Regions from separate parts of the Micrococcus porci genome, predicted to be linked through region 2. Evidence: riboswitches for the same ligand, from Rfam matches in the RefSeq annotation. Region 2 holds a riboswitch; each other region holds the start of a gene.
The links. A riboswitch is a leader RNA that binds a small molecule or an ion and turns the genes downstream of it on or off. The one in region 2 is predicted to bind S-adenosylmethionine.

Region 1 (3,264 bases), 760 kb from region 2:
TTGAACCACGTGCCCTCGTGGGCGATGTCGTGGACCTTGGCCGGGTCCGCGAACACGCCGGACTCCTTGTCGTAGACGACGGCGTCGTCCTCCCACGAGCCCTCGAGGAGCTTGTAGACGACGTCGAGGTACTCGTCGGCGTGCTCGTAGCGCTCGTCGTGCTCCATCTGGTCGTCCTGGCCCATGTTCTGGGCGGCGGAGGGCAGGTAGCCGGTGACCACGTTCCAGCCGACGCGGCCGCCCGTGAGGTGGTCGAGCGTGGCGAGGCGGCGGGCGAACGGGTAGGGGTGCTCGTAGGCGGTGCCGGCGGTGACGCCGAAGCCGAGGTGCTCGGTGACCGCGGCCATCGCGGAGACGAGCAGGAACGGGTCGTTCACGGGGGTCTGCGCGCCGGTCCTGATGGCGGCCTCGGAGGTGCCGCCGTACACGGAGTACGGGCCGAGGACGTCGGCGATGAACAGGCCGTCGAAGAGGCCCTTCTCCAGCGTCTGCGCCAGGCGCGTCCAGTAGCCGAGGGTGTTGTAGTCGCGGGCGTGGTCGTCGGGGTGACGCCAGAGCCCCGGGGACTGGTGGGCGACGCAGTTCATGTCGAATGCGTTGAAGAGGATCTCGCGGTGCTCGTCCGGGCGGGTGGGTGCTCCGGCCCCGGCGTTCTCGGCGGTGCTCATGGGTCTCCTTTCCAGGGCCGCCCGGTCGCAGGGGCGCGGCCGGGCGGGCGACGGTTCCGCACCATGCAACGCCGACGCGACCGGCGGTGGAAGTCGGTCCGGCCCAGGGGTTCATGACGGCCTCGCCGGGCCCGGCCACGCGTCCGGCGCCCGGTTCGTGACGTGCCCCGACCGTGACGACATGCCCTGACCGTGACGGAGGACACGTCCGTGGGTGGCGGCCCTGTCGCGGCCCAGCGGCACCCCAGCGCTGAGCCAGAGAAACCTGCTTCCTCCACCCTGCGGAGACGACCGAAACGTCTGGCTCGGCCCTGGGCCCTGCGCCGGTTGCGTGCCGGACCCCGTCACCCGCTCCGACGCCCGCCTCGTGTCCGACGCCGCCGCAGCCGGAGGGTGCCGCGGCGCCGCGGAGATGACCGCTCACCGCCGCCCCGTGGATCCCACGCCCACCTCTTCCTACGGTGAGGGCAGCGATCAAGAGAACCGACTCCCTACGGCTCTGGCCGAGTCGGTCGGCAACCCCTTCACCGTGACGGGGTGCCCCAGATGACGATCCGGCCGCGACAGCGGCAAGCACGGCCCAGGGGTGCACGCCCCCGGCGCCGGTGAGGACACCCGCCCACCGACCCTGAGAGCGATCCGCATGCACCCGCTGACCCCCACGGCACCGTCGTCTGCGGTGCCGGCCTCGACACCGCAGCATCACCGCACATCCGGACGAGCTCACCCACTCAGGAGGAACCGATGAGCATCCCTCTCAGCGTCTTCGACCCCGTGCTGCTGCCGGCCGAGACCGATCCCCGCGAGGCGATCGACGACGCACGCACGCTGGCGGCCGCCGCCGACGCCCTCGGCTACCGGCGCCTCTGGCACGGCGAGCACCACCTGAACCCCGGGGTGCTGGGGTCGAACCCGGCACTGACCCTCGCCCTGGTCGGCCCCGTCACCCAGCACATCCGGCTGGGGTCGGCGGCGTCGTTGGTGGGGCCGCGCACCCCGCTGGTCCTGGCCGAGGACTTCGGGCTGCTCGCCGCGGCCTTCCCCGGCCGGATCGACCTCGGCCTGGGCCGCGCCGCAGCCCCCGGCGGTCCGCCGCCGGGCACCCGGGCCGAGACCCCGACGGGCGACGGCGGACCCGCACAGGACCCGCAGCGTGAACCCGCCGGAGCCGGCGCCTCCTCCGGCCAGGACCCCGCCGCCGGTCCGAGCGAGGTCGACGGCGTGGTGATCCCCGCCGCCCCGGACCTGTCCGCGGCCCTCGGCTCTCCGCTGCGCGCGGCCTCCCGGGCCCTGCTGCCCACACCGTCCACCCCGGCCCTCGACTACGGGGCCCAGGTGGACCTGCTGCTGGGCCTGCTGGACGGGACGGCGCAGCACGACGGCGCCGCGCTGGGCCAGGTCGTCGCCCGTCCGGCGGTCGACGTCGAACCGTGGGTCCTCGGCTCCGGCCCCGGCGTCTCCGCCGAGGTCGCGGCCCGCCGCGGGCTGCGCTTCGGCGCGAACTACCACGTCAGCCCCGCCGGCACCGTCGCCGCCGTCCGCCGGTACCGGGAGCTGTTCCGCCCCTCGCCCGAGGTGCCCTGTCCCGTGGTGTCCGTCTCCGCCGAGGTCCTGATCGCAGACACCGCCGCCGAAGCCCGCCGACGGGCCAGCGGCTACGCCGCGTGGGTGCTGTCGATCCGCTCCGGCGCCGGCGCGGTCCCCTACCCCTCGCCCGCGCACCCCGAGCCCTCCCGCACGCCGCAGGAGGAGGCCCTGGTCGCCGACCGCCTCCAGACCCGTTTCGTCGGCACGGCCGAGCAGGTCGCCGAACGACTCGACGCGCTGGCCCGGCTCACCGGAGCGGACGAGCTGCTCATCAGCGCCTCGGCCCACCGGGTGGAACACCGCGTCGAGACCCTGACCCGACTCGCCGAGATCTGGAGGACCGCATGAGCACCCCCACGCCCACCCTGGGCATCGCCCTGACCACCCAGACCCCCGCCGACGCCCGCGGCCACTGGACCCGGCTGTCCCAGGCCCTGGAGGAGACGAGCCTGGACTGGGCCGTCCTCACCGACCCGCTCGGCACCGCCCCGCAGGCGGGGACGCACCGGATCGACGCCGTCCTCGCGGCCTGCTGGACGGCCACCCGCACGCACCGGATCGGCCTGGTCCCGGAGGTCACCACCACCCACACCGAGCCGTTCCACGTGTCCATCGGGCTGGCCACCCTCGACCACGTCTCCCACGGCCGGGCCGGCTGGCTCGCGACCGTCTCCGCCGCGCCGGAGGTCTCCGCCCTGTTCGGCCGCCGCCGGCACCCGGCCGAACGGACCCCGGGGCTGCAGGCGTCGCGGGTGGACCTCGAGCTGTGGGAGGAGCTGCAGGACGCGGTGGCCGCCGTCCGCGACCTCTGGGAGAGCTGGGAGCCCGACGCCGAGATCCGGGACATCGCCACCGGCCGGTTCATCGACCGCGAGCGTGTGCACCACGTCGACGTCGAGGCCGAGCGGTTCAGCGTGCGCGGCCCCTCCATCACCCCGCGGCCGCCCCAGGGCCGGCTCCCCGTGCTGGTGGAGGCCGCAGGACCGGCCGGCCTGGAGGCTGCCCGCCG
Region 2 (3,264 bases):
CAGTCTCAGCATCCGCACGGCCGGCGGTGCCGGCCACGATGGGGAGGGCCGACTGCGCACTGCCCTGGCGACCGGGTGTTGCGACCCGGCCGTTCCGGACGACGGCCTCACGCCGCGGGTGCCGTCAGCACCATGCGGAAGGGCTTGTCATTGTCCACGGTGGCGCTGAAGGTCATGGGTCCGGCCTTCTCCACGGGAGGGGTCGCCGCAGACCACCCACCACAGAGTGCCTCCGACCCCGCCATCCAGGTCTTCTCCCCCTCAGCGCCCCGCGAGGTGTGGATGTCCGTCTTGCCCGTCGCATCCGAAGGGCATAGCAGGATGACGCGCAGGACTGCGCCCTCCTGAGCGTCCACGGTGATCTGCTGCGTGCCCGTCCCGACCTTTTCTTGTAGAACGGACTCCGTCTCCGGATGGAGGTAGTCAGAGTCCGGATTCTGACGCGTGTACTCCTCCAGCGTCATCCCATCCTCCTGGAAGAGAGCCGCCGGCAACGCTTCCCCGTCACGCGAGGCCTGAGTGTCGACGTCGGAGGAGCTGCCCGTGGCGGCCGACGCCGAAGGGCTCGCACTTGCAGAAGCTGCGGACGCGCTCGAGGGGGTCGGGTTTTCAGCCTGAGAGGTGGAGCACCCGGAGATCGTCGCGCCGACGAGAACAGCGGCGGCGAGGGCGGCTAGACGACGTGAAGGAGAAAGTGGGAAGAGCGGAAACATGGGAGGCCTGTTCGTCGAGGGAAGAGAAGTCGATGGTCCGGCGTCCGGCGTCGGGCGCCCTGCGCCCGACGCCGGACCACGCGCCGCATCAGAGCTTGTAGTGCTGGAAGTAGAACTGCTGCCACGGGGTGTAGAACGACCCACTGCGCAGGGTGACCACATTGCAGGCCCTGTTCAGCATCTGACGGTTCCACGTCCCCTGCGCACGCTTGGCACCAATGGCAAGCTTGCCTCCGTTCGTGTAGGTGCTGGGCACCTTCCATGTCCCGCTCACAGTGTTGGTGGAGGAGTAGCTCACTCCCACTCGGGTGCCGACCTTCGCGGAGACCCCCGCGAGGATGGCACTGACATCTCCGGACACCTCGCCCGTGATGTCGCCGCTGACACCGAACGTCCGCCCGGTGGCGATGGTGAGCGTCACACCAGGCGCCCCGGACACCGAAGAATAAGATGAGTAGGACTGCTTGAAGGTGTTCGACGTCACTGAGGTGTTCGTCCAATACTCCTCGGCGCAGTACGCGTCCGGCGAGACGGCCTCTCCATCCCCGGGAGTCGTTGCCGCCCCCGCTGCCGGAGCCACCATCAGTGAGGCGGCGACCACGGTGCCGGACGCCAGGGCCGCCAGCTTCTTCTTGATATTCATCCGCATGATTCGATCCCTTTCAGAGAACCGTATGCGGGGGCCGTGGGCTGCGGTCTCGAGCTCCCCCCCCCTCTCGAGTAAGTGAATCGTGATGGCCCGCCGTGCCATGTGTCAAGCATCACATTTTCATGTGATCCCCCTCGCCGTCGAAGATGCTGGAGGGGTCGTCCTCCCACCCGATCGGTGCATCCGACTGCGACCCCGCGCGTCGCCCACGCTCCGGACCGCTTTTGACCGCCCCACGGACCCCTCCGTAGGCTGGTCCCCAGAATCACGAGTTCCCGTCATTCACGGCCCTGGCCGGCGGGACGGCAACCCTCTCACGCAGTAGTGGGGTGCTCCAGGTGATGATTCGGCCCCTCGGACACCCCGGCGGGCAAGTACCGCGTCTCCGCGGATCCGGGCGATCCGCGTTCCCGCTGTCTGCGGAGCCGCGTCAGTCGTCGGAAGAGGACGCGCGCCATGACCCTGATCCACGCACCCCACACCGCCGCGTGGGACACCGACCTGTCCCTCGGCAACCTCCGCTCCGGCCTCTCGGCCTTCCCCACCGGGGTCGTCGCGCTGGCGGGCCTCGCCGACGACGTCCCCGAGGTGATGGTGTCCTCCTCCTTCGGCGTGGGCATCTCCTGGGAGCCGGCCCTCGTGTCCTTCTCCGCGCAGAACAGCTCCCGCACCTGGCCGCGCCTGCGCCGGGCCGGGGCGATCGGCGTCTCCCTGCTCGCGGCGGACCAGACGCCACTGTGCCGTCAGCTGGCCGCCCGCGAGGGCGACCGCTTCGCCGGTCTCGACGTGCACCGCAGCCCGCACGACGCCCTGCTGATCGGGGGCTCCTCGCTCTGGCTCGAGACGCGGGTGCACGCCGAGGTCCCGGCGGGCGACCACACGGTGGTGCTGCTGGAGGTGACGGCCTTCGCGGATCACACGGACGACGCTCCCCCGGCCGCCCTGCACCGCAATCTCTTCCACGGCCTGCGCGCGCTCTGAGAGAACTCCAGGTGAACATTTCAGCCCCTGGTCCCCGGTCGGCGAGATCCGTGCAATGATGGAGCCTGAAGTTGATTCAGCTGTATCTCGCAATTCACTGCTTGTCGGGCCGGTCCGCCGGATCCGGATGAGCGTTGGGCAGGCGGTTCAGTTCTACCGCTTCACCCGTGTGCGACTCCGCACCCGGCCCAACCGCCCGCATCACCGCGGGCACATCGAAAGGACACCAACATGGCTGTTGGCACCGTCAAGTGGTTCAACTCCGAGAAGGGCTACGGCTTCATCGCCCCCGAGGACGGCTCCGCCGACGTCTTCGTGCACTTCTCCGCCATCCAGGGCAACGGCTTCAAGGAGCTGCAGGAGAACGACCGCGTCGAGTTCGAGACCCAGCAGGGTCCCAAGGGCCTGCAGGCCGCCGACGTCACCAAGCTCTGAACCACACCGGTTCACTGATCGGCTGACGCCGATCCACCACGGCCCCCGCCACTCCGCACGGAGCGCGGGGGCCGTCGTCGTCGCGAGCGCGCCGCCCGCTCCGCGCCCGAGACCGCGAGCACGGCACACGCCGTCCACACCGCGGCGGACGGGCCCAGGGGCGCCGCCGCCAGTCCCGCCGCCGCGGGCAGCACCACCTGGCCCAGCCGGTTGCCCATCAGCCGCACCGCCAGGGCGGTGGAGCGCCAGGCGTGCGGCACGGCCTCACTGATCACGGACATCGTCAGCGGCTGCCCGACGCCCAGGGTGAGCCCGCCCGCCACCGCGGCCGCGGCGGCCAGCCAGAGCAGCCCGGAGGTCATCCCCACGGGCACCGCCGCGATCGTCGCCGCGGACGCCCACAGCGCCACCGCCAGCAGCAGCTCGCGTGAGAACCGGCGGCGCAGCCGCGGCAGGAACACGCGGGAGACGAGCGAGCCGGCCCCG
Region 3 (3,264 bases), 1.2 Mb from region 2:
GCCGAGCATGTTGGGTGCGACGACGAACCAGCGGTCCGTGTCCACGGCCAGGCCCGGCCCGATCAGCTCCTCCCACCAGCCCGCGGACTCGTCGCGGCGGTGGGAGGCCACGTGGGAGTCGCCCGTGAGGGCGTGCAGGACGAGCACGGCGTTGGCGCCGTCCTCGGCGAGCGTGCCCCACGTCTCGAAGGCGAGCTCGACGCCCGGCAGGCGTCCGCCGGCCTCGAGCTCCAGCGGGCCCACGGAGAGCGTGCGGAACTCGCCGGCGGGGAGGCGGTCGGCCGGCCGCGCGTCGTGCGGGGCGGCGGAGCGGGCGGAGGGGGCGGCCTCGCCCTGCGGGCCTTGGTGCGGACGATGGGCGGCGTGGCCGGGCAGGATGCGGGGGTCGATGGCGGTCATGGCCCTCAGTCCTGCTCGGCGGCATCGGCGGCGTCGAGGGCGGCGGCCGCGGCCGCGAAGCCCTTGTCCAGGTCTGCGAGGATGTCCTCCACGTCCTCCAGGCCCAGGGAGAGCCGCACCAGCCCCGGTGTCACCCCGGCGGCGCGCTGCTCGTCCTCGGCCAGCTGGGCGTGCGTCGTCGACGCCGGGTGCACCACCAGCGAGCGGACGTCCCCGATGTTCGCCACGTGGTGGTGCAGCTCGAGGCCGTCCACGAAGGCGGCCCCCGCGGCGGCACCCCCCGCGATCTCGAAGGACACGAACGCGCCGGCGCCCCGGGGCAGCAGCTCCTGGGCGCGGGCGTGCCACGGGCTGGACTCGAGCCCGGGGTGGGACACGGACTCCACCTGGGGGTGGCCCTCCAGGTGGCGGGCCACGGCCAGCGCGCTGGCGACGGCCCGGTCCATGCGCAGGGACAGGGTCTCCAGGCCCAGGTTCACCAGGAACGCGTTGAACGGGGAGATGGCCGAGCCGTAGTCGCGCAGCAGCTGCACGCGGGCCTTGAGGACGAAGGCGAGGTTCGCTCCGAGGGGCGAGCCCACGCCCAGGTCCCGGGCGTAGACCAGGCCGTGGTAGGACTCGTCCGGCTCGTTGAACCCCGGGAACCGCTCCGGGTCCCGCGCGAAGTCGAACCGGCCGGAGTCCACGATCACGCCGGCCATCGCGGCCGCGTGCCCGCCGAGGTACTTCGTGGCGGAGTGGACCACGACGTCCGCCCCGTGCTCGAACGGCCGCAGCAGGTAGGGGGTCGTGAGGGTGTTGTCCACGATCAGGGGCACCCCGGCGTCGTGGGCCGCGGCGGCGACCCCGGCCACGTCCAGCACGTCCCCGCGCGGGTTCCCCAGGGCCTCCGCGAAGAAGGCCTTGGTCTCCGGGCGGGCCGCGGCGCGCCAGGCGTCCAGGTCGTCGGGGTCCTGCACGAAGGTGACCTCGACGCCGACGCGCGCCAGGGTGTGCTTGAACAGGTTCTGCGTGCCGCCGTAGAGGGAGGCGGAGGCGACGACGTGGTCACCGGCGCCGGCCACGTTGAGGATCGCGAACGTGGTGGCCGACTGGCCCGAGGCCAGCAGGAGGGCGCCCACACCGCCCTCGAGGGCCGCGATCTTCTCCTCCACCGCCGACTGTGTGGGGTTGCCGATGCGCGTGTAGATGGGGCCGAGGTCCGCGAGCGCGAAGCGGTCCGCCGCGACCTGGGCGGACGGGAAGTCGTACGAGGTGGTCTGGTAGATCGGCAGGGCCGTCGCCCCGAAGGCGTGCGGGGCGTCCGTGCCGGCGTGGATCTGCGTGGTGGAGAAGCCCCTGCGGGGGGTGGGCTGGGTGCTCATGGCTGGTCCTCCTGGGGAGTCAGGGACCTTCCCGGAACCGGGCCGGGCGCACCAGGGGTGCACGCCGCCCCGGGACGCCAGGGACGGCCCGCGCTTGCCGGCGCCCGGGTGCGGGGCCGGCCTGGTCGTCACCCGGGGCACCCCACCGCGGAGGAGGGTTGCCGGTCAGCTCGCCGGGGCCTTGCGCTGACTCTCGTGACCGTGGGCCTCAGTGTAGCGACACCGTCCTCCCCGATTTCGTCACACAGGTCACGCGCGGATACGCTTCCGGCACGGGGGCACCCGGCGCGTCAAGGGCCGGCCGTTCCTCGCAGCACGCACCCAGGTCAACCCCTCGGCCCGCCGGGGGAACGGAAGGATCCGCGCCGTGAACACCTGTCGCATGGACCACGTGTCCTACGCCGCCGGCCCGGAGGGCCTGGACGCCACCGTCGCCCGCATCGCCGAGCGGCTCGGCGTGGAGCGCGTCAAGGGCGGGATCCACCCGCGCTTCGGCACGCAGAACGCCCTGTTCCCCATGACCGGCAACCAGTACCTCGAGGTCGTCGAGGCCCTGGACCATCCCGCGTCCCTCAGCGCCCCGTTCGGCCAGCTGGTCCGCACGCGGTCCGAGCAGGGCGGCGGCTGGATGAGCTGGGCCGTGACCACGAACGACATCGGCCGCTTCGAGCGCCGCCTCGGCCGCGAGGCCGTCCCCGGCAACCGCCGCTTCCCGGACGGCCGCGAGCTCTCCTGGCGCCAGATCGGCGTCAAGGGCACCCTCGCCGACCCGCAGCTGCCGTTCATCCTGCGCTGGGCCGACGGCCAGGAGGACATGCACCCCTCGCAGGCCGCCCCGGCCCAGGCCTCGATCGCCCGGCTCTCGATCGCCGGCTCCCCGGACCGCCTGCGCGAGTGGCTGGGCGGCACGGAGGACGACGAGGTCGCCGACGTGTCCGTGGACTACGTGGCCCCCTCCGGCACCCCGGGCATCGTCTCCGTGACCTTCTCGACCCCGAAGGGCGAGGTCACGCTCTGACGTGCCGCCCGGCGCTCAGCCCAGCAGCCCCGCCCGCGCCAGCAGCGGGTAGCCCACGAACCCCACGGCATCGAGCAGGAAGTGCGCCAGCACCAGCGGCATGACGCGGCGCACCCGCAGGAACACCAGCACGAACACCGCCCCCATGAGTGCGTTGCCGATCCCCGGCCCCACACCCTGATACAGGTGGTACGCCCCGCGCAGCAGCGCGAGGGAGAGCACCACGGGCCAGGTGCGCAGCGGCAGGAACAGCCCCTCCGTGCCGGCCCATGACGACGACGCGCCCAGCCCCGCCTCGCGCAGGCGCTGGAGGTAGCCGAGCCGGTCGATCAGCCACGCCCCCACGATCACCTCCTCGAGCAGCGCGTGCCGTGCGGCCGAGAGGAGCAGGACGGGGACCTGGTACCAGCTCTCGTCCATCGCGTTGGCGACGATCGCCGTCGTGATCCCCAGGGCTCGGCCGGCGGCGTAGACGCCGAGGGT

Region 1: it holds a riboswitch for S-adenosylmethionine, as region 2 does, so the genes downstream of both, KW076_RS00665 (LLM class flavin-dependent oxidoreductase) here and KW076_RS04365 (flavin reductase family protein) in region 2, are expected to answer to the same signal.
Region 3: it holds a riboswitch for S-adenosylmethionine, as region 2 does, so the genes downstream of both, KW076_RS11345 (O-acetylhomoserine aminocarboxypropyltransferase/cysteine synthase family protein) here and KW076_RS04365 (flavin reductase family protein) in region 2, are expected to answer to the same signal.

The regions. Positions count from the first base shown of each region.
Region 1 covers NZ_CP083691.1:149,140-152,403, forward strand. Annotated here, with positions in the region: gene KW076_RS00660 (LLM class flavin-dependent oxidoreductase) at 1-668, opposite strand, end outside; SAM riboswitch class IV at 1,141-1,250, shown strand; gene KW076_RS00665 (LLM class flavin-dependent oxidoreductase) at 1,413-2,603, shown strand; gene KW076_RS00670 (LLM class flavin-dependent oxidoreductase) at 2,600-3,264, shown strand, end outside.
Region 2 covers NZ_CP083691.1:909,205-912,468, reverse strand. Annotated here, with positions in the region: gene KW076_RS04375 (hypothetical protein) at 108-464, opposite strand; gene KW076_RS04370 (hypothetical protein) at 802-1,356, opposite strand; SAM riboswitch class IV at 1,626-1,745, shown strand; gene KW076_RS04365 (flavin reductase family protein) at 1,819-2,343, shown strand; gene KW076_RS04360 (cold-shock protein) at 2,575-2,778, shown strand; gene KW076_RS04355 (MFS transporter) at 2,790-3,264, opposite strand, start outside.
Region 3 covers NZ_CP083691.1:2,397,252-2,400,515, forward strand. Annotated here, with positions in the region: gene metX (homoserine O-acetyltransferase MetX) at 1-399, opposite strand, end outside; gene KW076_RS11345 (O-acetylhomoserine aminocarboxypropyltransferase/cysteine synthase family protein) at 405-1,763, opposite strand; SAM riboswitch class IV at 1,849-1,964, opposite strand; gene KW076_RS11350 (VOC family protein) at 2,131-2,781, shown strand; gene KW076_RS11355 (CPBP family intramembrane glutamic endopeptidase) at 2,797-3,264, opposite strand, start outside.